DNA from 4 places in the Streptomyces sp. NBC_01261 genome. Region 4 is predicted to be linked to each of the others. Evidence: riboswitches for the same ligand, from Rfam matches in the RefSeq annotation. Region 4 holds a riboswitch; each other region holds the start of a gene.
The links. Region 4 has a riboswitch for cyclic di-AMP ahead of OG226_RS26825 (M23 family metallopeptidase). Riboswitches for the same ligand answer to the same signal wherever they lie in the genome.
Positions count from the first base shown of each region.

Region 1: it holds a riboswitch for cyclic di-AMP, as region 4 does, so the genes downstream of both, OG226_RS09025 (M23 family metallopeptidase) here and OG226_RS26825 (M23 family metallopeptidase) in region 4, are expected to answer to the same signal.
Region 2: it holds a riboswitch for cyclic di-AMP, as region 4 does, so the genes downstream of both, OG226_RS22060 (transglycosylase SLT domain-containing protein) here and OG226_RS26825 (M23 family metallopeptidase) in region 4, are expected to answer to the same signal.
Region 3: it holds a riboswitch for cyclic di-AMP, as region 4 does, so the genes downstream of both, OG226_RS14645 (M23 family metallopeptidase) here and OG226_RS26825 (M23 family metallopeptidase) in region 4, are expected to answer to the same signal.

Region 1 is NZ_CP108463.1:2,053,258-2,060,723, reverse strand. Features, by position in the region: gene OG226_RS09050 (aspartate aminotransferase family protein) at 1-127, shown strand, start outside; gene OG226_RS09045 (helix-turn-helix domain-containing protein) at 240-872, shown strand; gene OG226_RS09040 (DUF6126 family protein) at 869-994, shown strand; gene OG226_RS09035 (tyrosine-protein phosphatase) at 1,013-1,810, opposite strand; gene OG226_RS09030 (alpha-galactosidase) at 1,981-4,053, shown strand; cyclic di-AMP (ydaO/yuaA leader) riboswitch at 4,356-4,518, shown strand; gene OG226_RS09025 (M23 family metallopeptidase) at 4,523-5,458, shown strand; gene OG226_RS09020 (SGNH/GDSL hydrolase family protein) at 5,647-6,432, shown strand; gene OG226_RS09015 (TetR/AcrR family transcriptional regulator) at 6,512-7,126, opposite strand; gene OG226_RS09010 (glutamate dehydrogenase) at 7,171-7,466, opposite strand, start outside.
Region 2 is NZ_CP108463.1:5,031,035-5,038,500, forward strand. Features, by position in the region: gene OG226_RS22040 (LolA family protein) at 1-413, opposite strand, end outside; gene OG226_RS22045 (polyprenyl synthetase family protein) at 676-1,686, opposite strand; gene OG226_RS22050 (peptide MFS transporter) at 1,892-3,397, shown strand; gene OG226_RS22055 (CocE/NonD family hydrolase) at 3,414-5,438, shown strand; cyclic di-AMP (ydaO/yuaA leader) riboswitch at 5,702-5,873, shown strand; gene OG226_RS22060 (transglycosylase SLT domain-containing protein) at 5,877-6,356, shown strand; gene OG226_RS22065 (HAD family hydrolase) at 6,476-7,282, opposite strand; gene OG226_RS22070 (LacI family DNA-binding transcriptional regulator) at 7,389-7,466, opposite strand, start outside.
Region 3 is NZ_CP108463.1:3,417,134-3,424,599, reverse strand. Features, by position in the region: gene OG226_RS14660 (DNA gyrase/topoisomerase IV subunit A) at 1-908, opposite strand, end outside; gene OG226_RS14655 (M16 family metallopeptidase) at 1,236-2,591, shown strand; gene OG226_RS14650 (M16 family metallopeptidase) at 2,588-3,976, shown strand; cyclic di-AMP (ydaO/yuaA leader) riboswitch at 4,191-4,350, shown strand; gene OG226_RS14645 (M23 family metallopeptidase) at 4,364-5,119, shown strand; gene OG226_RS14640 (GntR family transcriptional regulator) at 5,308-6,003, shown strand; gene OG226_RS14635 (HPr family phosphocarrier protein) at 6,166-6,447, opposite strand; gene OG226_RS14630 (bifunctional acetate--CoA ligase family protein/GNAT family N-acetyltransferase) at 6,637-7,466, shown strand, end outside.
Region 4 is NZ_CP108463.1:6,046,884-6,054,349, reverse strand. Features, by position in the region: gene trmB (tRNA (guanosine(46)-N7)-methyltransferase TrmB) at 1-421, shown strand, start outside; gene OG226_RS26835 (PrsW family glutamic-type intramembrane protease) at 471-1,778, shown strand; gene OG226_RS26830 (aldo/keto reductase) at 1,791-2,735, opposite strand; gene OG226_RS26825 (M23 family metallopeptidase) at 2,779-3,789, opposite strand; cyclic di-AMP (ydaO/yuaA leader) riboswitch at 3,801-3,958, opposite strand; gene OG226_RS26820 (PP2C family protein-serine/threonine phosphatase) at 4,193-5,347, opposite strand; tRNA gene OG226_RS26815 (tRNA-Met) at 5,455-5,528, opposite strand; gene OG226_RS26810 (alginate lyase family protein) at 5,581-6,804, opposite strand; gene OG226_RS26805 (dihydrofolate reductase family protein) at 6,984-7,466, opposite strand, start outside.

The DNA of each region.
Region 1 (7,466 bases), 4.0 Mb from region 4:
CGGCGAGCGCGAGGTGGACCGGTTCGTGGACGCGTTCACGGCCGTGATGGACGACGCGCACAGTGGTGGCGGGCTGATGTGGGACTTCAGCAAGACGCTCGTGAAGCAGGCGGTGGCGAACCGGTAGCGGTGGCGAACCGGTAGGGGTTTCTGCCTGGCGCCGTTGACGGGAGCCACGGATTTTTGCCCCTGAGGCAAGAGATTTGCCGCAGGGGCAAATGTCCGGCTGAATGGAGAGCATGAGCTCTCCCGAGACCGAGCCGGAACCGTCGGCCGGGCCGGTCGAAGACCTGCCGGCCACCGTCGCACCACAGCTCCGTGCCCTGCGTCGCCGCGCCTCCCTCACCCTGGAGGTCGCCGCCCGCTCGGCCGGACTCTCGCCCGCCCATCTCTCCCGTCTGGAGACCGGGCTGCGCCAGCCCTCGCTGCCGATGCTGCTCGCGCTCGCCCGCATCTACGGTACGACAGTCTCGGATCTGCTCGGCGAGACGGTCACCGACCGGGACGCCGTAGTCCGCGCCGCCGACATGGAACCGACCCGCGCGGGCGGCTGGACCTACTGGCAGGCCGGTGCCCCCGGCCGTGGGATGCAGTCGCTGCGCGTCCGCATCCCGCACGGCTCCCAGGGCGACATCGTGCGCGTGCACCCCGGCGAGGAGTGGCTGTACGTCCTCAAGGGGCGGCTCCGCCTGCGCCTCGGTGACACCGCGCACCTCCTCGCACCGGGCGACAGCGCGCACTTCGACTCGCTCACCCCGCACCGCCTCGCCGCCGCCGAGGAGGACGGCGTCGAGGTCCTGTTCGTCCACACCCTGCTGCAGAGCCCCACGGCCACCCTGTGCCTGGGCCCGATCACCGGAGAGACGCCATGAGCGGCAACAACATCGAGGACAAGTTCCCCCGCGCCCTGTGGGTACGGCTCATCATCTACATCGCCGTCGGCCACGTCTTCGCGGCCTTCATCTACCTGCTGTTCTCCGTGGGCGCCAAGTAGCCGGCCACAGCCGCGAGTTCAGTCGAGGAGCCGCTCGCGCAGCCGTTCCCGGAGCTCCGGGGTGATCCCGAGCCCCTGCTCCAGATAGGCGTCCACGCTGCCCCAGGTCTCCTCGACGGTGTCGAAAGCGGCCGTCAGATACTCGGCGCGGGCGTCGAAGAGAGGGCTGAGGAGTTCCATCACCTCGGGGGAGTAGGCCGAGGCGGAGGAGCCGCTGCGGCGCACCTTGTAGCGGCGGTGCTTCGCGTTCGACTCCAGGTAGTCGGTCACGATCGCCTCGCGCTCCACGCCCAGGGCGAGCAGCGTCACGGCTATCGAGAGGCCCGCGCGGTCCTTGCCCGCCGCGCAGTGCATCAGCGCGGGAACACTGTCCTCCGCGAGTGCGTGCAGCACCTGGGAGTGCTCGGCGGTGCGCTCCGTGACGATCGTGCGGTACGAGGCGATCATCCGGTCGGCGCCCTTGTCGCCGCCGAGGATCCCGCGCAGTTGGTCTATCTCGCCGTCGCGGACCATCTTCCAGAACTCGGAGCCGTCCGCCGGGTCCGACAGCGGCAGATTCACATTGCGCACGCCGGGCAGTTCGACATCGGGACCCTCCAGCTTCTGGTCCGACGCGTTGCGGAAGTCGAAGATCGTGTGCAGACCCAGCGAGTCGAGGAACGCGGCGTCCTCCTCGGTCGCGTGCGCAAGGTGACCACTGCGGAACAGCACCCCGTGCCGCACCCGCCGTCCGTCCGCCGTCGGAAGTCCGCCCACGTCCCGGAAATTACGCACTCCGGACAACTCCGGCTCGGTCGACGGAATCTGCTGCGTCACGAGGACTCCTCCCACTCGGCCCGACGACGCGGCTCACCGGCGGGCACGCTTCCGACGATACGACATCGATTCCACAGGCCATGAGTTGTCCACAGACGTTGCCTCGCAGGCCCCCGGCCATTGATGATGTTGCTGCTTGAGTGGACTTGTTCGAATCTGTGAGGGGCTTGATGCTGGAGATCGCCGAGAACGGCCGTACGTGGGTGCTGACGGGCCCCACGAGCAGCTACGCCGTCCATCTCACCGAGGACGACGAGCTGCTCCACCTGCACTGGGGCCCCGCGATCGCACTCGCCGACGCCGAGGAGCTCGCCGCCCGCCCGCTGCCCGAAGGCTCCTCCTTCGAGTCCCCGCTCGACGGCCGAGAGGAGTACCCCGTCGAGGGTGGCCCCCGCTTCGCACGCCCCGCCCTGTCCGTGCGCACGCCCGAGCGCCGCGGCACGGAATGGACCTTCGAGCGGTACGACACGGAGGCCGACGAACTGCGGCTCCGCTTCCGGGACACCGGTCTCGCGATCACGCTGCACTACCGGATGCGCGGCGACGTCGTGGAGCGCTGGACGACTCTCGACAACGACGGGGGCGAGGCACTGGAGCTGCTGCGCGCCGACTCCGCCGTGTGGACGCTGCCCGAGCGGGACGGGTGGCAGCTGTCGCAGCTGCACGGGCGGTGGGCCGCCGAGTCCCGGCTGGTGCGTTCCGCTCTCACCTACGGTGAGAAGGTCATCGGCAGCCGTCGCGGCCACACCGGGCATCAGCACCTGCCCTGGGTCGCGCTCGACACCGACGCGACCGAGGAGCGCGGCGAGGTCTACGGCTGTGCTCTCGGCTGGTCGGGGTCCTGGCGGATCGCCGTGGCCCAACTCCCGGACGCGCGCGTGCAGATCGGCGGCGGCGCCGGGTACGACGACTCCGGGCTGCTGCTCCTGGCACCGGGGGAGTCCTTCACGGCCCCCGTCTTCGCCGGCCTGTGGAGCGACGCCGGCTTCGGCGGCGCCAGCCGCACCTGGCACGACTACCAGCGGACGTACGTCATCCCGGACGCGGACCAGGACCGGCCGGTGCTCTACAACTCCTGGGAGGCCACGCAGTTCGACATCTCCGAGGAGCAGCAGGAGACGCTCGCGCAGCGCGCGGCGGCGGTCGGGGTCGAGCTGTTCGTGGTCGACGACGGTTGGTTCGGTGCCCGCACCAGCGACCGTGCCGGGCTCGGCGACTGGACCCCCAACCCGGACCGCTTCCCGGCCGGCCTCAAGCCGCTCGCCGACCGCGTCCACGCGCACGGCATGCGGTTCGGGATCTGGGTCGAGCCCGAGATGGTCAACCCGGACAGCGACCTGTATCGCGCGCACCCCGACTGGGTGCAGTACCAAGAGGGACGAAAGCGGACGGAGTTCCGCAATCAGCTCGTCCTCAACCTGGCCCGCGAGGACGTCCAGGAGTACCTCTGGGAGCAGCTCGACGGGCTGCTCTCCAGTGCCCCGATCGACTACGTGAAGTGGGACTTCAACCGCTGCTTCACGGATGCCGGGTGGCCCGGTGACGCCTATCCGCAGCGCCTCTGGATCGACCATGTGCGCGCCCTGTACGCCCTGTTCGACCGGTTGCGGGCGGCCCACCCGGGCGTGGCCTTCGAGTCCTGCTCGGGCGGCGGCGGCCGGATCGACCTCGGCATCATGAGCCGTACGGACCAGGTGTGGACCTCGGACAACACCGACCCGCTCGACCGGCTCGCCATCCAGCACGGCTTCAGCCAGATCCACCCCGCGCGCGTGATGGCCGCCTGGGTCACCGACAGCCCGAACACCCAGCTCAACGGCCGCGTCAGCAGCCTGCGTTTCCGGTTCGTGAGCGCCATGGCCGGGGTGCTCGGCGTGGGCGGCGATCTCTCGGAGTGGACCGGGGAGGAACTCGCCGAGGCCCGCCGGTGGGTGGACCTGTACAAGGAGATCCGGCCGCTCGTGCAGCACGGCGACCTCCACCGGCTGCGCCCGCCGAGCGGCGGACTCGGCGCCGTGCAGTACGTCCGCGGCGACGAGACCGTCGTCCTCGCCCTGCTCCAGGCGCAGCACTACGGCGAGCCGCTGCCGGCGCTCCGGCTGCGCGGGCTCGACCCGGCAGCGTCGTACGAATGCCTCGAAACGGGCGAAGTCCACCGGGGGGCCGTGCTGTTGCACCACGGGCTGCGGACCGGGCTGCGCGGTGACCTCGATGCGACGGTTATCCGCCTGCGTCGCATCTGATCCCTCTGTCCCAATTGCAGCCTTCGTCCAACTCGCTCTGGAATAAAGGAACCTGAGAGTTGTGTACGTGAGCAGCGTCATATTCGTGACCGTGCGTCGTTCGTCATGTTCACGTAATTGACGTGCTTTTACAGGGGGATTGAGGGGTTGAGTCCTGTGGGAATTCACGGAGGGTGACGGTGAATTCCCACAGGGAAACACAAGAAACGCAAATCCGTGGAACCTCCTGCTTGTCCCTTTGCGTCTTCCTCGCTTACGTTCGCCACCAATCCGGACGGACGCCCAATCCTGCCGCCGACCGGACTCCGCACACACCCACCCGTATGCGGCAGGAGCGGGGGACCCACAGGTAAGACGCCTGTTCCGGTCTCCGGAACGGGCTTGGGGTTTAGCCGCGACCAGCGCGCGGCCGGGCATCTCCAGCCCGCACCCGACAGCTCACCTCGCAGGCGCCGGAGAGGAATTCGTCATGCCCGTGAAGGGTAAGCACCGCCGCCCGAAGTCCCAGCGACTCACCCGCTCGATGGCCGTAGCCGGAACCGGCGGCGCCGCACTCGCCCTTCCGCTCATGGGGGCCACCGGCGCTCATGCCGCGCCCACGACTTCCGCTCCGGAAAAGGCCGTTCAGTCCCTTCCGGTGACAGAGAAGACGGCGACGGAGAAGGTGGCGACCGCCAAGACCGCGGGCGTCAAGACGTATTCGGTGAAGGCGGGCGACTGGCTCGCGAAGATCGCCGACGAGCAGGACGTCACCGGCGGCTGGAAGAAGATCTACCAGGACAACCGTGAGGCCATCGGCGGCGACCCGTCACTGATCCACCCGGGCCTGAAGCTGACCCTCGGCAAGAAGGCCGCGACGGGCGGGACGGACACCGGTACGTCGTCCAAGTCGTCCGGCACCACGTCTCCTTCGTCCTCGTCGTCGTCCTCCTCTTCCTCGGCGAAGAGCAGCTCGGCCGCGCAGAGCGACGACAGCACGGGCACCAGTACCTCCACCGGCTACACCCTCCCCGTGACCGGCGCCACCATCGGCACCGGCTATCACGTCGCGGGCAGCATGTGGTCCAGCGGCTATCACACCGGCGTCGACTTCGTCGTCCCGACGGGCACCACCGTCAAGGCGGTCGCCGCGGGCACGGTCGTCTCGGCGGCCTACGACGGCGCGTACGGCAACGAGGTCGTCATCCGGCACGCGGACGGCGAGTACTCGCAGTACGCCCACATGTCGCAGCTGTCCGTCTCGGCCGGTCAGACCGTGACCGAGGGCCAGCAGATAGGTCTCTCCGGCGCGACCGGCAACGTGACCGGCCCGCACCTGCACTTCGAGATCCGGACCACGCCGTACTACGGCTCGGACGTGGACCCGGTCGCCTATCTCCGCTCGCACGGCGTCACCGTCGGCTGACACCGGAGCCCGGCGCAGAGCAGTTCCGGGGTCAACGCCCCTGATCGGAGGGTTATTCCGACTTTGGACAACCCTTTACAAGTGGCTTATCTCACCGCCCGTCAACCCCTAAATACGATCGCGTAGGTCACACCTCAGGGTGAATTATGGTTGCCGTGGCTAACGATTCGAAGAGTGACAACAGAGCAGTGATCGGGTCGTACGTGGCGGTGGGGGACAGCTTCACCGAGGGCGTCGGCGATCCAGGGCCCGACGGGGCGATGGTCGGCTGGGCCGACCGGTTCGCGGTACTGCTCGCGGACCGGCGACCCGAGGGCGACTTCGAGTACGCCAACCTCGCGGTGCGCGGGAAACTGCTCGACCAGATCGTGGAGGACCAGCTCACCCGGGCCAAGGAGATCGGGCCCGACCTGGTCTCCTTGGCCGCCGGCGGCAACGACATCATCCGTCCCGGCACCGACCCCGACGAGGTCGCCGAACGCTTCGAACGCGCGGTCGCCGACCTCACCGCCGCCGTCGGCACCGTCATGGTGACGACCGGCTTCGACACCCGCGGCGTACCCGTGCTCAAGCATCTGCGCGGCAAGATCGCCACCTACAACGGACATGTGCGGGCCATCGCCGACCGCTACGGCTGCCCCGTGCTCGACCTGTGGTCCCTGAAGACGGTCCAGGACCGGCGGGCCTGGGACGGCGACCGGCTCCACCTCTCTCCCGAGGGGCACACGCGCGTGGCGCTCCGCGCCGGCCAGGTCCTCGGCGTCGAGGTCCCGGCCGACCCTGATCAGCCCTGGCCCCCGCTGCCGCCGCGCGGCGCGCTCGACATCAGGCGCGACGACGTGCACTGGGCACGCGAGTACCTGGTGCCGTGGATCGGGCGCCGGCTGCGGGGCGAGTCCTCCGGGGACCATGCCGAGGCGAAGGGCACGCTGTCGCCGGACGCCATCAAGATGCGGATCGAGCGGGTGGCCTGACGGGGCGACACGGTAACGGGGTGCCGCGGCAACAGGTGCGGCGGTGACCCCTCGAAGAGGCGGCTCTTGGGGGAACGGCTCAGGGAGCGGTCAACGCCGCCCGCTCCAGGCCGAGTTCCCGTGCGAGCGCCTCGTCGACCCACTCCAGGGCCCGCGCCCGCGACACCGCGCCCCCGTAGGCGGTCATCTGCACGGCGAGCCCGTCGAGGAGGGCCGTCAGGCGCAGGGCGGTGGTGGTCGGATCCGGGCAGTGGAACTCGCCCGCGGTCACTCCCTCGGCGACGACCTCCGCGAGTGCTTGTTTCCACCGGCGGTCGAGATCGCGGGTGACGTCCAGGAGGGCGGGTTCGCGGAGCGACACGGCCCAGCCCTCGATCCACAGCCGCCAGCCCTTGGCCTGCCCGGTCGGTGCGTACCAGCGCACCGCGGCCCGCAGTCGGCGCAGCGCGGTCGTACGGCGGCCCAGGAGCTTGTGGAGACGCGCGAGGTCGTCCTCGGCGGCGAAGGTGAACGCGGCGGCGACCAGTTTCTCCTTGGTCGAGAAGTGATAGAGCACCAGCGCGTTGCTCACCCCGAGCGCCGCGGCCACGTCGGCGATCCTGACCGCCGCCACACCCCGCGCCTCGATCTGCTCGACGGCGGCCCGCAGCAACTCCGCCCGCCGTTCCCCCACACTCAACCGCACTCTCGCCACGCGGTCACCCTAATCCGTCGCCCCCAGGGGTGTTGTCCCGTACGTCACCGGTACCAGCCGAAGCGTTCCGCGATGACCGGCAGCCGGTCGTCGACGATGGCGTGCGCGGCGGCGCGCGGTGTCGTGCCGTCGGCCTCCGCGCGGGCCAGCATCCGGTCGATCAGGGCGCGCATCGAACGCCGGGTGTGCGCGAACGCCTCGTCCGCGTCGGCGCCGATGTCCCCGAACAGGGTCCACCACCACCAGGCGTTCGTCCCGGAGTTCACGACCACGTCCGGCAGCACGGTCACCCCGCGCGCGGAGAGCAGTTCCTCCGCCTCGGGCAGTACGGGCATGTTGG
Region 2 (7,466 bases), 1.0 Mb from region 4:
TTCTGCTTGTCGGGGCCGTCGGCCGCGACGCGCAGGGTGTGGGTGCCGCTGGCCAGCTCGGTGAGCTTGGTCGTCGGGTCGGCGGAGGAGCCGTCGCCGGACTTCGTGGCGCCGGACAGCATGCTGCTCTCCAGGCCGCCGAGGTCGGGCAGGCCGAGGTCCGTGCTGATCTTCACGGTGCCGGACAGCTGCTGGACGTCCGACTTGGCGATCTTGTCGATGAGCTGCTGAGCGGTGACCTTGGGAAGGTTCGGGTCGCCGGAGTCGGCGAGCGCCGGGACCAGTCCGATGGTCGCCGCCGCCACCCCCACCACGGTGACCGGGACGATGTACCGCGCCGCCCTGCGCCGCCCGGCCCGGAGTTCGTCGCGCTCTCCGGTGTCCGTGCTGTCGTCGGTTTCGTACGGTGCCATGTCTGCCTTACCTCCGTCGTCGGCGGCGGCCAGTCCGTCGTGCACTCGTCCCACCCTGAGCCGCCATTCTCACCCGATTCGGTGAGGAGTGGTGTTTTCCGTGTTCTCCATCTGACCAAATCGCCGGGAGATAAGCGTCAGACCCGGGAGCCAACTCCGCGTACGCCTGGGGTATGACACACGGAGGCGGCGCCTCCCCAAACCCTTAGGGGGAAGACGCCGCCTCCGTACAGCAGTTGCTCAGGGCCTCTTGCCCAGGGCCTCAGCCCGCGCGGTGCACCACCGCGTCGCACATCTCCAGGAGGGCGACCTTGGCGTCGCACTCGGGGAGCGGGGCGAGGGCCGCGCGGGCGTCCTCCACGTAGCGGACGGTGTCGCGGCGGGCCTGCTCCAGGGCCGGGTGGACGCGGAGCAGGGAGAGCGCCTCGGCGTGCCGGGCGTCGTCCGTGAGGTCGGAGTCGAGCAGTTCGCACAGGGCGATGTCCTCGGCGAGACCCAGGCGGGCGGCCCGCTCGCGGAGCAGCAGCACCGGCAGCGTGGGGATGCCCTCGCGCAGGTCCGTGCCCGGGGTCTTGCCGGACTCCTCGCCGTCGGAGGCGATGTCCAGGACGTCGTCGGCGAGCTGGAAGGCGACGCCGAGCCGCTCGCCGTACTGGGTGAGGACGTCCACGACGGTGTCGTCGCAGCCGGACATCATCGCGCCGAAGCGGCAGGCGACCGCGACCAGGGAGCCGGTCTTGCCGCCGAGCACGTCGAGGTAGTGCTCGACCGGGTCGCGTCCGTCGGAGGGGCCGGCGGTCTCCAGGATCTGGCCGGTGACGAGGCGTTCGAACGCCTCGGCCTGCACCCGGACCGCCTCGGGACCGAGGTCGGCCAGGGTGTGCGACGCGCGCGCGAACAGGAAGTCGCCGGTGAGGACCGCGACCGAGTTGCCCCAGCGGACGTTGGCGCTCTCCACCCCACGGCGTACGGTCGCCTCGTCCATGACGTCGTCGTGGTACAGCGTGGCGAGGTGGGTCAGCTCGACGACCACGGCCGAGGGCACGACACCCGGCGCATAGGGGTCGCCGAACTGCGCGGCGAGCATCACGAGGAGCGGCCGGAACCGCTTTCCGCCCGCGCGCACGAGGTGCTGGGCGGCCTCCGTGATGAAGGGGACCTCGCTCTTGGTGGCTTCGAGCAGACCCTCCTCGACGGCCGTCAATCCGGCCTGGACATCGGCTTCCAGAGCCTGGTCCCGCACGCTCAGCCCGAACGGCCCGACGACGGTCACGAGGGGTCTCCTGTCTGCTGGTGTCCCTGGGCGGTCACACGGTTTGTCGATAGGTCGCTGGCATCACTCAAGTCAGCGTATCCGGTCAGCTTTCGATCACCCATGCCGCCCACCCCGTCCAGCAGGGGCGGTATCGGATCACGACCGGTATGTTTTCGATCACCTGATAAGAACGGATATTTATCGACTTACGCGGAAGTGGTGGATGGTGTCTCGAACCGCACTGGAAGCCGAACCCGACGACCAACCGCCCCCCGAGGACGACCACGCCTTCTTCGGGCAGCCCAAGGGGCTGCTCACGCTCTCCGGGCTTGAGGTCTGGGAGCGTTTCTCGTTCCTCGGCATGCAGGCCATCCTCGTCCTCTACTTCGCGGATACCGTCGCGCACGGCGGCATGGGCATGTCGTCCGGAACGGCCGCGTCCGTGTCGGCAGCCTACGGAACGTTGGTCTATCTCGTCTCGGTCGCGGGCGGCTGGCTCGCGGACCGCATCCTCGGTTCGTACCGCGCGGTGCTGTGGGGCGGCGTCCTGATCGCCTGCGGGCACTACGCGATGGCGGTCCCCACCCCCACGATGACCTGGGTGGGCCTCGGCCTGATCAGCGCCGGCACCGGCCTGCTCAAGCCCAACGTGGCCACCATGGTCGGCAAGCTGTACCGCACCGACGACGAGCGCCGTGACGCCGGTTTCGCGCTCTACTACATGGCGATCAACATCGGCGCCTTCGCGGGCCCCCTGATCACCGGCTGGCTCGGCGACCACGAGGGCTGGCACTGGGGCTTCTCGGCCGCCGCGGTCGGCATGACGTTCGGGCTCATCCAGTACGTCGCCGGCCGCCGTCACCTGGCCGGTCGCAGGAACACCGCGGAGTTCGCGCTCGCGCCGGACGCGCTGCGCCGCGCGGTGAGGCTGATCGTCCTGGGCATCCTGGTGGCCGCCGTGCTCGCGACCGGGCTGGCCACCGCCGGCTGGCTGACGATGGGCCGCTTCGTCGACCTCCTCACGGTGATATCCGTGATCGCGCCGGTCGTGTACTTCGCGGTGATGTTCATGAGCCCGCGCGTGAGCCCCGAGGAACGCGGTCGGCTGCGCCCGTACATCGTGCTGTTCCTGGCCTCCACGGTCTTCAACTTCATCCTCTTCCAGGCCTATTCGACGATGATGCTGCTGGCCGCGTCGAACGCCGAGACGACCATCCTGGGCTTCGACTTCCCCGCGAGCTGGTACGCAAGCGCGCTCGGCGCCTTCGAGGTGGGTCTCGCGCCCGTGGTCGCCGCGCTCTGGGTCCGCATGGGCCGCCGCCAGCCGCACGCCTCCAACAAGATCGCGATCGGTGTCGTACTCGGCGGACTCTCCTTCCTGCTGATGGTCCTGCCGACCAGCGGGCACAGCGGCGACGCCTACCGGATGTCCGCCTGGTGGATCGTCGGCTCGTACTTCCTGCTCGGGCTCGGCGACATCCTCCTGGAGACCTCCGGCATGTCGGCCACCACGAAGCTCGCCCCGGCCGCCTTCTCCAGCCAGACCATGTCCCTCTGGTTCCTGTCCCTCGCCCTCGCGAACGGCATCCAGGCCCAGACGGTGAAGCTCTACGACGACGTCTCCAAGCCGGCCTACTTCGGCGTCAACGGCGCGATCGCGGTGGCCGCGGGCCTCGCGGTGATGGCCGCCGCGCCGTGGCTGCGCCGGACCATGCATCCGGTCCACTGAACCCAGGGGTCCCCTCATGCGCATCCGTACGTCCTTCCCCCACGAGACGACCCACGAGGACATCCGCATCCCGCTCGCTGGGGGCACCTCCCACGCTTGCGGCAGTGAGGGAGGAACACACCTCTACGCGCGCGTGTGGCGCCCGGTGACGGACGAACCCGTCCCCGCGCTCCTCGAATACCTCCCGTACCGATTGACCGACTGGACCGCGCCCCGGGACGCCCAGCGCCACCCCTGGTACGCGGGCCACGGCTACGCCTCCGTCCGGGTCGACGTGCGCGGGCACGGCAACAGTGAGGGTGCCCCCGGCGACGAGTACGACGCCCAGGAGCTCGCCGACGGCGTGGAAGTGGTCAACTGGCTTGCCGCGCAACCCTGGTGCACCGGCAGGGTCGGCATGTTCGGCATCTCCTGGGGCGGCTTCAACTCCCTCCAGATCGCGGCCCTCGCACCCGAGCCGCTCAAGGCGATCGTCACGGTCTGCTCGACGGACGACCGCTATGACAACGACGTGCACTACATGGGAGGTTCCGCCCTCGCCGTCGACCTGCACGCCTGGGCGGCCACCATGCTCGCCTTCGTCGCCCGCCCGCCGGACCCCGAGTACGCGGGCCTGGTCTGGCGCGACATGTGGCTCAAGCGCCTCGAACGGATCGACCCGTTCATCCACACCTGGCTCGCCCACCAGATCCGCGACGACTACTGGAGGCACGGCAGCGTCTGCGAGGACTACTCCGCGATCGGCGCGGCCGTCCTCGCGGTGGGCGGCTGGCACGACCCGTACCGCGACTCGGTCCTACGGCTCGTCGAACACCTCCCGCCGGACCGCGTGCGCGGCCTCATCGGCCCGTGGTCGCACCAGTACCCGGACCGCGGCCTGCCGCCCGGCCCCGCGATCGGCTTCCTCCAGGAGACCCTCCGCTGGTGGGACCACTGGCTCAAGGACAAGGACACCGGCGTCACGTCCGACCCGCTCCTACGGGCCTACGTCAGCGACTCCCACCCCCCTGCCACGGTCTACGACACCCTCCCGGGCCGTTGGGTCGGCGAGCCCGCGTGGCCCTCACCGCACGTGAAGACGACGACGTACGGCCTCCGGGGTGCGCCCGCGATCGTCCGCTCCCCCATGCACACCGGTGTGGACGCGGGCCGTTTCTTCCCCTTCGGGAACGACGCCGATCTGCCGCCGGACCAGCGGGACGAGGACGCGCGGTCGGCCTGCTTCGAGTTCGAGGTGCCGGCCGAGACATGGGTGCTGGGGCGGCCGAGGGTACGGCTGCGACTGACCTGCGAGGTGCCGCGCGGGCAGGTGATCGCCCGGCTGTGCGACGTGGCCCCCGACGGTGCCTCGACCCTGGTCACCCGGGGTGTGCTGAACCTGTCGGCGCGGCACGGGCGGGACCGGGCGGTGCCGTGGACGCCGGGCACCACCGAGGACGTGACCTTCGAGCTGAACGGCATCGGGCACGCGTTCCCGCCCGGGCACCGCATCCGGCTCGCGGTGTCGTCGGCGTACTGGCCGTGGATCTGGCCGCAGCCGGAGTCGGCGGCGGGGTTCACGCTGGACCCGGAGGGAAGCGCGCTCGAACTTCCCGTGCGGGAGCGGGAGTTGACGGAGGGCATCCGTTTCGAGGAACCCGAGGAGGCCGAGCCGCTCGGGGTCAACCACCCGGCCACGCTGGACGAACCACGCCCCGAGCGGCTGGTGGTACGGGATGTCGCGAAGGGGGAGTGGCGGCTGGAGGTGGATCCCCGGTACGGCGGCACGCGCGTGTACCCGGACGGTCTCGAATTCACCGAGGACGCGTTGGAGACGTACACGATCGACGAGTCCGACCCGCTGTCGGCGCGCACCCGGTCGGACTGGTCGATCCGGCTGCACCGGCCGGAGCTGGGATGGGACACGACCGTACGGACGCGGTCGGAGATTACTTGCGACGAAACGGAATTTATTACCTCGAACGAGGTCATCTGCACCGAGGGCGAAGAAGTGATCTTCCATCGCACATGGGAGAAAAGGATTCCGAGAACTGCCAGTTGAGGATGAATGCCCGATTTGCCGTTCTTAATCCTCCCGTGACTTGGGTCACGCGTTTCTGTGCGTGACCTGTGTCCTGGTCTGCCCGCGTTTTCCCTTACGGCATTTGACAATTGACCCTTGGCTCGCGCAAAGGATCAAGTGCCCCATACGCCTCAGACCAAGGTCAATAGGGGTTAGGTGTGATTCCGCCACTTGTTCCGGACATGTGCTCTCGCATAGTTTCCCGGCCTGTCGAGCGGAACGCCGAATCCTGCCGCCGCCCGGCATCCCAGTCACGAACTTCTCGCACGGCAGGAGCGGGGGAACCAGGTAGGTCGCCGGGCCGGTCGTCACGACCGGAACGGCTTGGGGTTAAGTCACGTCCGCAAGGGCGCGGCCGGGCACCTCCCAGCCCGAACCCGACAGCTCACCTCGCAGGCGACGGAGAGGAACCTCGTCATGCCTGCAACCGCTCAGTCCCGCCGTGCCCGCCTCGTCCGCCGTGTCGTCGTCGCCGGTACCGGTGTCGCGATCCTCGCGCTGCCCGTCGTGGGTGCGACCACCGCGTCCGCGGCCACCACGTCGACCACCACCGCCTCGACCACGCTCGCCGGGTACCCCAACACCCTTGACGGGTGGATCCGGGAGTCGCTCGCGATCATGGCGCAGAAGGGGATTCCGGGTACGTACAACGGGATCTACCGGAACGTGATCCGTGAGTCTTCCGGGAACCAGTACGCGATCAACAACTGGGACTCCAACGCGGTGGCCGGTACGCCGTCGAAGGGGTTGCTTCAGGTGATCGACCCGACGTTCAACGCGTATCACGTTGCCGGGACTTCGTTCGATCCGTATGACCCGGTTGCGAACATCACCGCCGCCTGCAATTACGCCGCGGCCGTGTACGGGTCCATCGACAACGTGTACGGCGCTTACTAGAAAATGTTGGATCAGCCACGACGGGTTGTCTGTTCGGCTCTCGCGCTGTCGTGGCTGGTCGCGCCCGCGCGGCGGAGCCGCACATTGATACAGCCCCGCGCCCCTAAAAACAGGGCGTTCTAGCTGAAGAGTCTTTCCAGGACCAGCGCGATTCCGTCGTCCTCGTTCGACGTCGTCACCTCGTCCGCCACCGCCTTGAGTTCGGGGTGGGCGTTGGCCATGGCCACTCCGTGGGCCGCCCAGTCGAACATCGGGATGTCGTTCGGCATGTCGCCGAAGGCGATGGTGTCGGACGGCGTCAGGCCCAAGTGGCGGGCGGCGAGGGCCAGTCCCGTCGCCTTGGTGATGCCGAGTGGCTGGAGTTCGACGGTGCCGGGGCCCGACATGGTGACCGAGGCCAGGGAACCGACCACCGAGCGGGCCGTGGAGGCCAACTCGTCGTCCTCCAGGGCGGGGTGACGGAGCAGCACCTTGCTGATGGGTTCGCACCAGAGGTCGTCGCGCCTGCCTACCCGCACGGCGGGGAGCGTGGGGTGCGGCATCAAGTAGCCGGGCTCGATCAGCGTCAGGCCGTCCACGCCGTCCTGGTCGACCGCCGCGTACACCTGGCCGACCTCCGCCTCGATCTTGCCGAGCGCGGTCTCCGCCAACTCCCGGTCCAGGGTGACCGACCAGAGCAGACGGTCCGCGCCGGCGTCGTACAACTGCGCGCCCTGTCCGCACACCGCGAGCCCTCTGGAGCCGAGGTCGTCGAGGAGGGGCCGCACCCTCGGGGCGGGCCGACCGGTGACGACGAGGTGCCGGGCACCGGCCTCCGCCACCCGCCGCAGTACGGCGCGGGACCGGTCGGAGAGCGTGTCGTCGCCGCGCAGCAGCGTTCCGTCCAGGTCGGTGGCGATCAGTGCATATGCGAGGGGTGCGGCCATGATCAGAGAATACGGATGGAACGCCCCACCGACTCGACACGAACCGGACGGCTGCTGCCTTCACATGCGTGTACCCGTGTTCCGGTTGGTTTGACAATTACGACCGTTATGCCGACTCCCGTACCACCAGTTCCGTAGGCAGAATCACGCCCGCCGTGTCCTCGCCGGCGATCTGGGCGAGGAG
Region 3 (7,466 bases), 2.6 Mb from region 4:
ACGTCGGCGATGCCCTGCAGCTTCTTCGCGCCGACCAGGTCCTTGATCTTGGCGATCACCTTCTCGGGGCCTACGGAGAAGGGCAGTTCGGTGACGATGATGCCCTTGCGGCGCGCCGTCACGTTGTCCACGGCGACCGTGGCGCGGATCTTGAAGGTGCCGCGGCCCGTCTCGTACGCGTCCCGGATGCCGGTGAGGCCGACGATCCGGCCGCCCGTCGGCAGGTCGGGACCCGGGACGTGCCGCATCAGGGTGTCCAGGTCCGCGTTCGGATAGCGGATCAAGTGCCGGGCGGCCGCGATGACTTCGCCCAGGTTGTGCGGCGGCATGTTGGTGGCCATGCCGACCGCGATGCCCGACGAGCCGTTCACCAGGAGGTTCGGGAAGGCGGCGGGCAGGGCCACCGGCTCCCGCTCCTGGCCGTCGTAGTTCGGGGTGAAGTCGACCGTGTCCTCGTCGATCGACTCGGTCATCAGGTTGGCCGCTTCGGACGGCCGGCACTCCGTGTACCGCATGGCGGCCGGCGGGTCGTCGTTGCCCAGCGAGCCGAAGTTGCCGTGGCCGTCGGCCAGCGGCACGCGCATGGAGAAGGGCTGGGCCATGCGCACCAGGGCGTCGTAGATCGACGCGTCCCCGTGCGGGTGCAGCTTGCCCATCACTTCGCCGACGACACGAGCACACTTGACGTATCCCCGGTCGGGGCGCAGGCCCATCTCGTCCATCTGGTAGACGATTCGTCGATGCACCGGCTTCAGGCCGTCCCGGGCGTCCGGCAGGGCGCGGGAGTAGATGACCGAGTACGCGTACTCAAGGTAGGAGCCCTGCATCTCGTCGACGACGTCGATGTCGAGGATCCGCTCCTCGAACGAGTCGTCGGGCGGCGGGGTCTTCGTGCTGCGGCGGGCCATCGCTGCCGGCTCCTCTTTTCTGGTCGCTCGCCTGGGGGTCGCTCCCCTTCGGCTCACTCTTGCTGAAGCGTGAACGGGGTCTTGACGTGAACCATTGTGGACCGCGGCACTGACAACGCGGACCAGGACCCGGCGTTGCCCGCTCGGGTCCGTCGCCGGCGGCTGCCGCGTGAGTCCACGTGTGCGACTGCCCGCAGGCTACGCGATCTCGCTCTCGGCGTACGTCCGCCGGGAACTTCGCCGACGGTCCGCACGCTTGCATACAGTGGCGGGACGAGCAGGATTTCTGCGGTTCCAGCCAGAGAATCCGCGATCGAAGGGACGTACATGCCCATGGGTCACACGGCCACCGCCGAGGCAGGGTCCGGCGGTCTGACAGCGACCGAACACCGCTTGGCCAACGGTCTGCGCGTGGTCCTCTCCGAGGACCACCTGACCCCGGTCGCGGCGGTGTGCCTCTGGTACGACGTCGGTTCCCGCCACGAGGTCAAGGGGCGTACCGGCCTGGCTCACCTCTTCGAGCACCTGATGTTCCAGGGCTCCGGACAGGTGAAGGGCAACGGCCACTTCGAGCTGGTGCAGGGCGCGGGCGGTTCGCTCAACGGCACCACCAGCTTCGAGCGCACGAACTACTTCGAGACCATGCCCACCCACCAGTTGGAGCTCGCGCTCTGGCTGGAGGCCGACCGCATGGGCTCCCTGCTGGCCGCCCTGGACGAGGAGTCCATGGAGAACCAGCGCGACGTCGTCAAGAACGAGCGCCGCCAGCGCTACGACAACGTGCCCTACGGGACCGCGTTCGAGAAGCTGACCGCCCTCGCCTACCCGGAGGGCCACCCGTACCACCACACGCCCATCGGTTCGATGGCGGACCTGGACGCGGCCACCCTGGAGGACGCGCGCGCGTTCTTCCGCACCTACTACGCGCCCAACAACGCGGTCCTGTCCGTGGTCGGCGACATCGACCCCGAGCAGACGCTCGCCTGGATCGAGAAGTACTTCGGGTCCATCGCGTCGCACGACGGCAAGCCCGAGCCCCGCGACGGCACGCTGCCCGAGGTGATCGGCGGTCAACTGCGCGAGGTCGTCGAGGAGGAGGTCCCGGCCCGCGCCCTGATGTGCGCCTACCGCCTGCCGAACGACGGCACGCGCGCGTCCGACGCGGCCGACCTCGCCCTCACCATCCTCGGTGGCGGCGAGTCCTCGCTCCTCTACAACCGCCTTGTACGGCGCGACCGTACGGCCGTCGCGGCCGGCTTCGGCCTGCTGCGGCTTTCCGGGGCGCCCTCCCTGGGGTGGCTGGACGTCAAGACGTCCGGTGACGTCGAGGTGCCGGTCATCGAGGCCGCCATCGACGAGGAGCTCGCCCGGTTCGCCGCGGAGGGCCCCACCGCCGAGGAAATGGAGCGCGCCCAGGCCCAGTTGGAGCGCGAGTGGCTGGACCGGCTCGGCACGGTCGCGGGCCGCGCCGACGAACTGTGCCGGTACGCCGTCCTGTTCGGCGACCCGCAGCTCGCCCTGACCGCCGTACAGCGCGTCCTGGACGTGACGGCGGAGGAGGTGCAGGAGGTCGCGAAGGCCCGTCTGCGCCCCGACAACCGCGCGGTGCTCGTCTACGAGCCGCTCGCGGACGAGGATGACGAAGCAGAGGCCGGCGACGAGAACGAGGAGGCGGCCAAGTGACCGAGCTCGCCACGATGGAATTCCACCCGCAGCCCCAGGCCGGCGAGGCCAGGCCGTGGGCCTTCCCGGCCCCGGAGCGCGGGACGCTGGGCAACGGCCTGACCGTGCTGCGCTGCCACCGCCCCGGCCAGCAGGTCGTCGCCGTCGAGGTGCTCCTTGACGCGCCCCTGGAGGCCGAACCGGCGGGCCTGGACGGTGTCGCCACGATCACCGCGCGGGCCTTCTCCGAGGGCACCGACAAGCACTCCGCCGAGGAGTTCGCCGCCGAGCTGGAGCGCTCCGGCGCCACCCTCGACGCGCACGCGGACCACCCGGGGCTGCGCCTGAGCCTGGAGGTCCCGGCCTCGCGCCTGGCCAAGGGCCTCGGTCTGCTCTCCGACGCGCTCAGGGCGCCCGCCTTCGCGGACAGCGAGGTCGAGCGGCTGGTCCGCAACCGCCTCGACGAGATCCCGCACGAGACGGCCAACCCGTCCCGCCGCGCCGCCAAGGAGCTCTCCAAGGAGCTGTTCCCGGCGACCTCACGCATGTCGCGTCCGCGCCAGGGCACCGAGGAGACCGTCCAGAAGATCGACTCCGGGGCCGTACGCGCCTTCTACGACCGGCACGTCCGGCCCGCGACGGCCACCGTCGTGGTCGTCGGCGACCTCACCGGCATCGACCTGGACGCGCTCCTGGCCGACACCCTGGGATCGTGGACGGGTTCCGCCGCACAGCCGCGTCCCGTGCCGCCGGTGACCGCCGACGACACCGGGCGGGTCGTGATCGTGCACCGTCCCGGCGCCGTCCAGACCCAGTTGCTCATCGGCCGCGTCGGCGCCGACCGGCACGACCGCGTGTGGCCCGCGCAGGTGCTCGGCACGTACTGCCTCGGCGGCACCCTCACCTCCCGCCTGGACCGCGTCCTGCGCGAGGAGAAGGGCTACACCTACGGCGTGCGGGCGTTCGGCCAGGTGCTGCGTTCGGCACCCGACGGCACGGGCGCCTCGATGCTCGCCATCAGCGGCTCCGTGGACACCCCGAACACCGGTCCCGCGCTGGACGACCTGTGGACGGTGCTCCGCAAGCTCGCCGAGGGCGGACTCACCGACGCCGAGCGGGACATCGCCGTACAGAACCTCGTCGGGGTGGCGCCCCTCAAGTACGAGACCGCCGCGGCCGTCGCGAGCACGCTGGCCGACCAGGTCGAGCAGCACCTGCCCGACGACTACCAGGCGACGCTGTACCAGCAGCTCGCCGCGACCGGCACCGTGGAGGCCACCGCGGCGGTCGTGAACGCCTTCCCGGTGGACCGTCTGGTGACGATCCTGGTCGGCGACGCGGAGCAGATCAAGGAGCCCGTGGAGGCTCTCGGCATCGGCGAAGTGACCGTCGTCCCGGCCGAGTAGACGACCCGTAGCGAGCCGAACAGCGGCACGCGCGCGTGGGGGCCCTGGTGACTGAAGAGTCACCAGGGCCCCCTATTGTCCGAATTGGGGGAGAGGTTGCCTGTCTGCCCTGTGGCATGTGCAACAAAAACCGTGATCCGTTTGGGGATTGAAAGTGGCCCCCCTTAGCGTCGGTCCGGCTGTCCGTCAGGCACCGCGCCGCACTCGCGGCACCGGACAGTCATCGCCGAGTCCCCGTACGGCGCGAGCCAGGGGAGCCGGGGACCCATGTCCCTGGGGTGAATCGGACGCCCGCGCGTGGAGCGAGGGGGTCCGTAGGAGACCTTCCTGCTCCGAACCCGTCAGCTAACCCGGTAGGCGAGAAGGAAGGAAAGGACCACCCACTTCATGGCGTTCACCCGCGCCACCGGGAAGCACCGTCGCCCGAGCCGGACCCACCGCACCACCGTTCGTGTCGCCAGTGTCGCGGCCCTCACCACCACCGGCGTCGTCGGCACCCTCGCGAGCGCCCCCGCGTTCGCCGCGGAGCCCGCCGTGGAACAGACCGGCCTCACCCCCGTCATCGCCATGGGCGACGCCGTCGCCGAGAAGATCGACGCCCAGGCCGCCGCCCAGCAGCAGGCCGCGGCCGAGCAGGCCGCCAAGGAAGAGGCCCGCGCCAGGGCCGCCGCACTGGCCAAGGCGGAGCGCGCGGCCGAGGTGCGCGCGGCCCGTGCCGCCGAGCGCAAGAAGCTCAACACCTTCGTCGCACCGGTCACCGGCTCGTACGTCTCCACCGGCTACAAGACCGGTGGTTCCCTCTGGTCCTCCGGCGCCCACACGGGCATCGACTTCCACGCCTCGACCGGTACCTCCGTGCACGCGGTCGGTTCCGGCACCGTCGTCGAGGCCGGCTGGGGCGGCTCGTACGGCAATCAAGTGGTGATCAAGATGGCCGACGGCATGTACACCATGTACGGCCACCTGTCGTCCATCGGTGTCTCCGTCGGCCGGACGGTCACCCCGGGCGAGCAGATCGGCCTCTCCGGGGCGACCGGCAACGTGACCGGACCGCACCTCCACTTCGAGGCCCGCACGACCGCCGAGTACGGCTCCGACGTCGACCCCGTCGCCTACCTCCGCAAGCACGGCGTGAACGTCTGACGACGTACCGCCGCACTTCCCGAAGCCCTGGCCCGCCCGGCCGGGGCTTTCGGTGTTTCCGGAGCCCTCCTGTCCAAAAAATATCCATGGATTCCGGCCCGCCATCGGAAATTCCCGCTCATTGCAATAGAGTCACGGAACACACGTCAATCGTCGACGTTTCACGGGGATTAAGGCGGAGGTCGGACATGCGTATTCCGGCGCACTCGGTATGCACGGCGATCCGGGACGACATCGTCGCCGGTGTCTACGAGCGCGGCAGCCGGCTCACGGAGGAACTCCTCGCGCGCCGGTACGGGGTCTCGCGCGTCCCCGTCCGGGAGGCCCTGCGCACGCTGGAGGCCGAGGGGTTCGTCGTGACCCGGCGGCACGCGGGCGCGTGCGTCGCGGAACCGACCGAGCAGGAGGCCGCCGACCTGCTGGAGATGCGCATGCTGCTGGAGCCGCTCGGCGCCTCGCGGGCCGCCCAGCGGCGCACCGAGGCCCACCTCAAGGTGCTGCGCGGCCTCGTCAGGCTGGGCCAGGAGCGTGCCAGGCGGGGCAACAGCGAGGATCTGCGCTCCCTGGGCAGCTGGTTCCACGAGACGCTGGCACAGGCCTCCGGGAGCCCCGCGCTGACCTCGATGCTGACCCAGTTGCGGCACAAGATCGCCTGGATGTACGCGGTGGACGCCCCGGCCAACCCCGTGGAGTCCTGGGCGGAGCACGGGGCCATCGTGGACGCCGTGGCCCGCGGCGACAGCGAGCGCGCCCGGGCGATCACCGCCCTGCACACCGAGCGCGCGGGCACCGCGCACCGGCTGCGCTTTCCCGGCGGGGCGAACGGCGCGGACCGTGTGAGGACTTCGCAACCTCCCGTAAACATGTCGGGTCTGCGGCATTAACACGGGCGCCGTATACAAAGAGAGGCTAATTCGCGGGGGATTATTCATGCTGCCCACAAGTGGAATTGCGAAGGGCTCGCCCGGTAATTCGGACGAGCCCTTCGAGGTTGTGGTGCACCGGGTTTTGGGCCAAAAGCACCGCAACCCTCAATTGGGTGGTGCTCAGACGGTCTCGGGGAGTTCCTCAAGACCTTCCGCGACCAGCTTCGCCAGTCGGTCGAGGGCCGCGTCCGCGCCCTCGGCGTCGGAGGCGAGGACGATCTCCTCGCCGCCCTGGGCGCCCAGGCCCAGAACCGCGAGCATGGAGGCCGCGTTGACGGGGTTGCCGTCGGCCTTGGCGATCGTCACGGGGATACCCGAGGCCGTGGTGGCCCGGACGAAGATGGAGGCGGGGCGGGCGTGAAGGCCCTCCGCCCAGCCGACGTTGACGCGGCGCTCAGCCATGTGATGCTGCCCTTCAGAGTCTCAGGGTTGTCTAGACCAGTTTCCCACACGTGAAGCGAGCCCGGACCGGTCCCGTGGACCGTCCGGAGCGAGTCGTCGGACCGCGGCCTCGGCCCGACTTCCCCTCGCTGCTTTTCACCCACAGACTGCCTCGCGCCGTTGTCAGACGCGAGCCGTACGCTGGGCCCCATGCAGCAGACCTCGTCGGACCGGCACGAGTACCCCGCCCACTGGGAAGCCGACGTGGTGCTGCGCGACGGGGGTACCGCGCGCGTCAGGCCCATCACCGTCGACGACGCCGATCGCCTGGTCAGCTTCTACGAGCAGGTCTCCGACGAGTCGAAGTACTACCGCTTCTTCGCGCCGTATCCGCGCCTGTCCGCCAAGGATGTCCACCGCTTCACGCACCACGACTTTGTGGACCGGGTGGGACTCGCGGCCACCGTCGGCGGCGAGTTCATCGCCACCGTACGCTATGAACGCATTAGTGCCGACGGGCGTGCCGCCACCGCCCCGGCCGACGAGGCCGAGGTCGCCTTCCTGGTGCAGGACGCGCACCAGGGGAGGGGTGTCGCCTCCGCCCTCCTGGAGCACATCGCGGCCGTCGCCCGCGAGCGCGGCATCCGCCGCTTCGCCGCGGAGGTGCTGCCCGCCAACAACAAGATGATCAAGGTGTTCACGGACGCCGGCTACACCCAGAAGCGCAGCTTCGAGGACGGCGTCGTACGCCTGGAGTTCGACCTCGAACCCACCGACAGGTCCCTCGCCGTGCAGCGCGCGCGGGAGCAGCGGGCCGAAGCGCGGTCCGTACGGCGGCTGTTGGTGCCCGGCTCGGTCGCCGTCGTCGGTGTCGGTCGTTCCCCCGGAGGGGTGGGCCGCAGCGTTCTCGACAACATCAGGGACGCCGGCTTCACCGGCGGCCTGTACGCCGTGAACAAGGCGTTCCCCGAGGAGCGGAAGGACCTCGACGGGGTGCCGGCGTACCGCTCGGTGCGCGACATCGAGGGCCCCGTGGACCT
Region 4 (7,466 bases):
CCTGGCCGACCACCACGGCCTGTCCAACATCCGGGTCGCCAACGGGGACGCGATCATCCTGCTCCGCGAGATGCTCGCCCCGGACTCCCTCGACGGCCTGCGCGTGTACTTCCCGGACCCCTGGCCCAAGAAGCGGCACCACAAGCGGCGACTGATCCAGCCGGAGTTCCTCACCCTCGCCGCGACCCGCCTCAAGCCCGGCGCGACCCTGCACTGCGCGACCGACTGGGAGCCGTACGCGGAGCAGATGCTCGAAGTGCTGGACGCGCAGCCGGACTTCGAGAACAGCCAACCTGACGGCGGTTTTGCGCCCCGTCCGGAGTTCCGGCCGCTGACCCGTTTCGAGGGCCAGGGACTGGACAAGGGTCATGTCGTGAACGATCTGCTCTTCCGTCGCGTACCCCACGACGACCAGCGCTGACGCCAGGCTCCATCGCGGGCCGTGCCCTTACCTCGTTAGGGTCGATGCCGTGGCCACGTTTCCGCCGTACCCCCCGCACCCCGGCCACCCCGCCGGTGGTGTGCCCGGGCACGGGCCACGGACGCGCTGGTGGCAGCGGAACTGGGTCCGCCACGGCGCGCTGATCGCCCTGCTGACACTCTCCGGGCTCGTCATCCTCGCGCTGGTCCGCCAACAGACGGGCACGGAAGGGTTCTTGGTCGGCCTCGGGCTCGCCGTACTACCCGTACCCCTCCTCCTCGCCGCCTTCCGCTGGCTGGACCGCGTCGACCCCGGCCCCTGGCGGAACCTGCTCTTCTCCTTCGCGTGGGGCGCCTGCGCCGCGGCCCTCATAGCCATCGTCGCCAACAGCTTCGCGACCAGATGGATAGCGACCACGACCGCCGACCCGACCAGCGCGGACACCCTCGGCGCGACCGTCATAGCGCCGATCGTCGAGGAGTCGGCGAAGGCGGCGGCCGTACTCCTCGTCTTCCTGTTCCGCAGACGGGACTTCACCGGGATCGTCGACGGGGTGGTGATAGCCGGGGTCACCGCCACCGGCTTCGCGTTCACCGAGAACATCCTCTACCTCGGCACCGCCTTCGGCACCGACCAGCTCACCGGCGACCGCGGCTTCACCTCCGTCACCGCGGCGACCTTCTTCGTGCGCATCGTCATGTCCCCCTTCGCGCACCCCCTGTTCACCGTCCTCACCGGCATCGGCTTCGGCATCGCCGCCCTCTCCCCCGACCGGCAGCACATCCGCCGCGCCCTGCTCCCCCTGACCGGCCTGCTCCTCGCGATGGGCATGCACGCGATCTGGAACGGCTCCTCCACCTTCGGCCAGTACGGCTTCTTCGAGGTCTACGGCCTCTTCATGGTCCCCGTGTTCGGCCTGCTGGCCTGGCTCGCCGTCTGGACCCGGCAACGCGAACTGCGCAGTGTGCGCGAGGAGTTGCCCGCCTACGTCTACGCGGGCTGGCTGACCCCGGCCGAACCGTTCGTGCTCGGCTCGATGAAGGCACGGCGGCTGGCCCGCGAGTACGCCCGCCACCACCTCGGCAGGCAGGCGGCCCGCTCGGTCGCCCGGTACGAGGCCCACGCGACCTCCCTGGCGTTCCTGCGACACCGGGCCGCGCGGGGCCGCGCCGGCGCCGACTTCGTCGTACGGGAGAGGGAGTTGCTGCACGAGCTGTGGCTGCGCCGGGAGGTGGCGCGGCCCGCGCTGTACTACGCGGCGCGACGGACGGCACCACCGGTACCGGTGGTGGTGCCGCCGTGGCCGCCGGTGTACGGGTCGTACGCGTCTCCCCTGTACAACCCGTACCGGTCATAGCTCCAAGGACATCTACGCCGACGCCTGCGTGAGGCGGGCGATCTCCGCCGCCGTCAGCTCCAGTTCGGCCACGCCCAGCAGCGCGGGGAGCTGCTCCACCGACCGGGCCGACGCGATCGGGGCCGCGACCGTGGGCTGGGCCGCGAGCCAGGCGAGGGCCACCGTGGCGACCGGGGCGTCGTGGGCCCGGGCGACCTCGTCGAGGGCGGTGAGGACGTTCAGGCCGCGCTCCGATTCGAGGTACTGGGCCGCCCGCCCGGCCCGCGGGCTGTCGACGGTCGTACCGGGGCGGTACTTGCCGGTGAGGAAGCCGGCGGCCAGCGCGAAGTACGGGACCGCGGCCAGGCCCTCCCGCGCGGCGAGCTCGCTCAGCTCGCCCTCGTAGGTGTCGCGCGAGACCAGGTTGTAGTGCGGCTGGAGGGCGACATAGCGCGCCAGGCCCTCGCGGTCGGAGAGGTCGAGGGAGGCCCGCAGGCGCTCGGGGGTGATGTTGGAGGCGGCGATGTGCCGCACCTTGCCCGCCTTCACCAGTTCGTCCAGCGCGCCGATGATCTCCTCGACCGGCACCTCGACCTGGTCGAAGTGGGTGTAGTAGAGGTCGATGTGGTCGGTGTCGAGGCGGCGCAGGGAGGCGTCCGCGGCGGCCTTGATGTTGGCGGCGCTCAGGCCCGGGAAGTCGGGGTGCTGGCTGACCTTGGTGGCGATGACGACGTCGGAACGGTTGCCGCGGGCCTTGACCCACTTGCCGATGATCGTCTCGGACTCGCCGCCCTGGTTGCCCGGCGCGAACGCCGAGTACGAGTCGGCGGTGTCGACGAAGTTGCCGCCCGCGGCCGCGTAGGCGTCGAGCACGGCGAAGGAGGTCGCCTCGTCGGCGGTCCAGCCGAAGACGTTGCCGCCGAGGGAGAGCGGGAAGACCTCAAGATCGGACCGGCCCAGCTTGCGAAGAGAAGTCATGACCCTCTTCAACAGCCGGACCGGAACCGGATATTCCAGACCCTCAGGGGTTGAGGCCCTTGCTGCGCAGCCAGGGCGCCGGGTCGCTGGCGGTGGCGGCGCCGTTGATGTGCACCTCCAGGTGGAGGTGCGGCCCGGTCACGTTGCCGGTCGCGCCCACGCGGCCGATGACCTCACCGGTGGAGACCTTCTGCCCGACGCTGACGTTGATCGAGGACTGGTGGCAGAACCACAGCTCGGTGCCGTCGTCGAGGGTGAGGATCGTGCGGTACCCGTACGACCCGGCCCAGCCCGCCTCGGTGACCGTGCCGCTGTGGATGGCCTTGATCAGCGTGCCGGTGGGAGCGGCGAAGTCGAGACCCGTGTGATACCCGGAGGACCACATCGAGCCGGCCTGGCCGAAGGTGCCGGTGATCGTGTACGAGCCGACCGGCAGCGTGTACTGCTTGGCCAGCGCGGCGAGCTTCGCGGCCTCGGCCTTCTTCTTGGCGGCGGCCTCCGCGGCCTTCTTCGCGTCGTCCGCCTTCTTCGCGGCGTCCTTCTCGGCCTTGGCGGCGGCGTCGTCGACCTGCTGGGCGACGGCCGCCTCGACGGCGGCCTTCGACTTGCCGTCGACCTGCACCTGCTGCGACTCGGCCTGCGCCATGATCCGGTTGCGCAGCAGCTCACCCGCGTCCGAGGCGCCCTTGGCGGTCTCGGTGGTGGTCACGCCGACGCTGCTGAGCGCGGTCGCGGAACCCTTGGGGGTACTGCTGGACGAGTCGTCCAGCAGGTGGCCCACGGAGGGCAGGTCGGGCAGGGAGATGGAGACCGGCGGCTTGCCGGTGTTGGCGCTGGCCATGCCGCCCGCGCTGACGGCGGCTATGACACCGACGCCCAGGACGGTGGAGCTGCGGGCGAATCCTCCGCCACCACGCTGCTTGGCGACACGGTGCTTGCCGCGGTTGGGAAGAACGGTCTCCGCGCTGGGATTCCACTCCTCCCAGGGGCCCTCGTCGGGGCGGTAACCGCCGTAGACGACAGGGGCTTCTGGGGCAGCCTGGTTGGACGCCACGTGGGCGTGCTCCTTTCCTTCCCTCTCGCCTACCGGGTTAGCTGACGGGTTCGGAGCAGGAAGGTCTCCTACGCGCGTAAACCGGTCGTGTTTCCACGGCGGTTGACGAGCGATTCACCCCAAGGTGGTGGTTCCCCGGTTCCCTTTCAGGATTCGGCGCGTGCGCACGGAGCCATCTCTTGTGACGGCTGGGACGACCGCGCTGCGTTATCGAACGTTAATAGACACGGGCGTCCGTTTCCAAGCTGTTCGGCTTGATCATTAACCTTTCCTTGCTGGACGAAGGGCCCACCACCGGCGAAAAACGGGCGAGTTGGCCAAGCCTCAGAATTCCCACAGGTATTGACGGTGTATCAGTTGTTGTGCGGACGGCTCCAGACCGGTCACGGCCCGTGATGTCCGGTCAGGGATGCCGTACGGCGATCATCGCCATGTCGTCCGTCATCCAGCCCCCGGAGTACCGGCGCACCTCCTTGGCGAGGATGCCGAGCAACGCCTCGGGGGTACGGAAGGTCCGGCCGGCCAGCCGCGCCCCGGGGTCGTAGAAGACACCGCGGGAGTCGCGCGCCTCGGACAGCCCGTCGGTGTGCACGAGGAGGGTGGCCCCGCCCGGGAACGCGAACTCCTCGGCACGGTCGGGCCAGACCCCCAACTCGCCCATTCCCAGGGGCAGTGCGGGCTCCTGGACCTGCAACGTGCGGACGGTGCCGTCCTCGTGCAGGAGCAGCGGCGGCGGGTGGCCCCGGTCGACGATCCGTACCACGCCGTCGCCGTGCGGGAGTTCGGCGAGGACGGCCGTGGTGAACCCCTCGAACGCGTCGAGCCCGTCGCGCCGGGTGCCCTCGCGCGCCAGCGCCCGCTCCAGCCGCTGCGCGACCGCCTCCAGGGTCACCTCCTGCTCGGCGGCCTCCCGGAACGCCCCGATGACCACGGCGACGGCGGCGACCGCGCCCATGCCCTTGCCGCGCACGTCACCGACGACCAGCCGTACGCCGTGCGGAGTGTCCTGCACCGCGTACAGGTCGCCGCCGATGAACGCGCCCTCCTGCGCCGCCTCGTACCGTGCCGCGATCGCGAACCCGCCGATCCGCTCGGCCGGTTCGGGCAGGACGGCCCGCTGGGCGGCCTCGGCGATCTCGCGCGCGGAGGCGAGCTGTTCGCTGCTGCGGCGGACCAGGAGGTTGATCAGGACGGCCAGGACCGTGACCGTCGCGACAGTGGCCGCCTCTGTGATCGCGTCCGTGTGGAGGACGATGCCGAGCCTGATGTGGATCGCGAGGACGACGGCGACCGAGGCCAGGCCGGTGAGCACGGTGCCGCGCCGGGAGTAGAGGGGGGCGGCGACGAGCGGGGCGGCGGTGAAGAACGGGGCCGCGGTGAAGGCCTGCGGGGTGAAGTAGTCGTAGAACGCCCCGACGACCAGCAGCAGCGGGGGCAGTCGGCGGACGAAGCCGAGGGTGTACGAGATCCGCCGTCCCTCGTCGGGACCGAGACCCGGGTCGGGCGTGGGATCGCCGTGGAGGCGCCCGCCGGCTCGCACATACGGACCCTCCTCCACGCGTCCAGTTTTTCCCGGTGGGGGGAGTGCGGCGAGCGGGGTGGGCCGACAGGGGGAGAAACACCAAGGGCCGGAACCCATTTCTGGATTCCGGCCCTTGGTCTTAGTAGCGGGGACAGGATTTGAACCTGCGACCTCTGGGTTATGAGCCCAGCGAGCTACCGAGCTGCTCCACCCCGCGCCGTTGTGATTGCAACTATACGCCATTCGCGGGGTCCGATGTCACACAGGTTTCAGTCGGCGGTGTTCCCGGCGTGTGTGAGGGTCTCCCAGGAGACGAAGAGGTCGTCGCTGCCGGCCGGGCGGGTGGACTCGGCGAGCTTGTGCGCGGCGGGCACCTTCATGCCGAGCCGGCCCTCCAGGTGGTTGACGGCGACCTCCAGGTCGGGGCCCATGTTCCGGTCGACCTTGCCGCCGCACAGCCAGGCGGGCGCGGGCTCGCCGAGCTGGTAGCGGGCGTGGAACTCCAGCGCGGCCTTGAGCCGGTCCTTGACCCCGTCGTACAGGTCGACGCCCTGGTGCCAGGCGGTCTCGGCGATGTGCGCGGTCGCGGCCAGCGAGTACCCGACGTGCTTGAAGTTTCGGCACGTCTCCTGGGCGACGCCGTCCTTGAAGGTCGTCTGCTTGAACCAGTACGTCGTCAGCTTCTGCGGGGTGGTGAGCTTCGACCCCACCGGGGTGAGCGGCACCTTGCCGTCCTTGGCCAGGTAGAAGTAGGCGGGCACGCGGTCGCGGAAGCGTTTGACGGCCGCGTCGAAGGCCTTGTGGTCGTCGAGGAAGACGGCGATACCGATCGCGGCGTCCGTCATCGCGAGGTCCCAGTTGCCGTTGTAGTCCGGCAGATCCTTGGTGACTTCCGGCTCGTAGGCGGTACGCAGCATCGTCCCGAACCGCTTGACCCGGTCCGCCGGCCAGCCGGCGCCCGGCGCGTACCGCACGAGCTCCGCCGCCCGCGCCCAGGTCGACCCGGCCCACGCGGTCTGCAGTCCGGCGTCGTCGGAGGTGTGCTCCTTCATCTTCGCCGACCAGTCGTCCATGATCTCCCGCGCCTTCAGCGCGTGATGCTGCTTGCCGGTGATGCTGAACAGCAACGCCTGCGTGTACGCCGCGATCGCGTCCTCGCGCTCCTCGACACAGCCGTGCGCGGCCTTGCCGTTCCAGGGGCAGTCGACGTCCGCGGACGGCTTCGCCGTGTACTTGTACGACCCGTACTTGCTGTCCCGCATCCCGAAGTACGCCTTCAGCCAGGGCTGTTTGCCGGCGGCGACGTTCTTGCGTACGGCGTCCAGCTGGCCCTCGCTGACGAGCACCCCGGGGTGAGTGAACGCGGCGTCCGCGGGGAGTGCCCGGGCCATGGTCCGGGTACCGGTGTCCGCCGTTCCGCACGAGGCGAGTAGCCCTACGGCTACGGACGCGCCCAGCACCGTCACGGCCCGCCGCCGCCCCACTGCCCTCATCTGCCGTACCTCCGCCTTGTCCGTACCGGTTCCTAGCGAGCGTGACCCGGCGGGCGGTGGGGCGCAGGATCTGATGGGCCGGTCGGGGAGCAGCGAGGGCGGGGAGGCAGGGGGTGTTCCGGAGAAATGTGACACTCACCCCCTGAGGTGTCACATTTCTCCAGAGGGGGTGGCGCACCTCAGCCGAGCAGATGCCGGTTCGGCGCCTTCGCTCGCTCCTCGTTCTCCGGGAGTACGACCACGGTGACCCCCCGCGCGGCCAGCGCCCCGCTCCCGTCCGCCCCCTCCACGAACGTGTCCGGCTCGCGCCAAGCCGTCACCACCCGTCGTACCCCCGCGTCGAGGATCAGTTGGGCGCAGGGCTTGGGACGGGAGGCGCGGTGGGTGCAGGGTTCAAGGCTCGTGTAGACCGTGGCGGTCACGAGACGCGGGTCCTTCGGGTCGATCTTCGCCAGCGCCGCCTCCTCCGCGTGGACCACCGGGTCGCCCGCCTCGCGGGAGTGGCCCCGGGACAGCTCCGTGCCGTCCTCCGCCACCACCACCGCGCCGACGCTGAACGCCGTCTCCGAGGGCGGGCAGTCGGCGGCGAGGTCGCAGGCGAGGGTGAGCCAGTGGTGGTCGGCCGCGGAGGGGAGGTCGCCGGTGCCGGGGGCGGTGGGTTC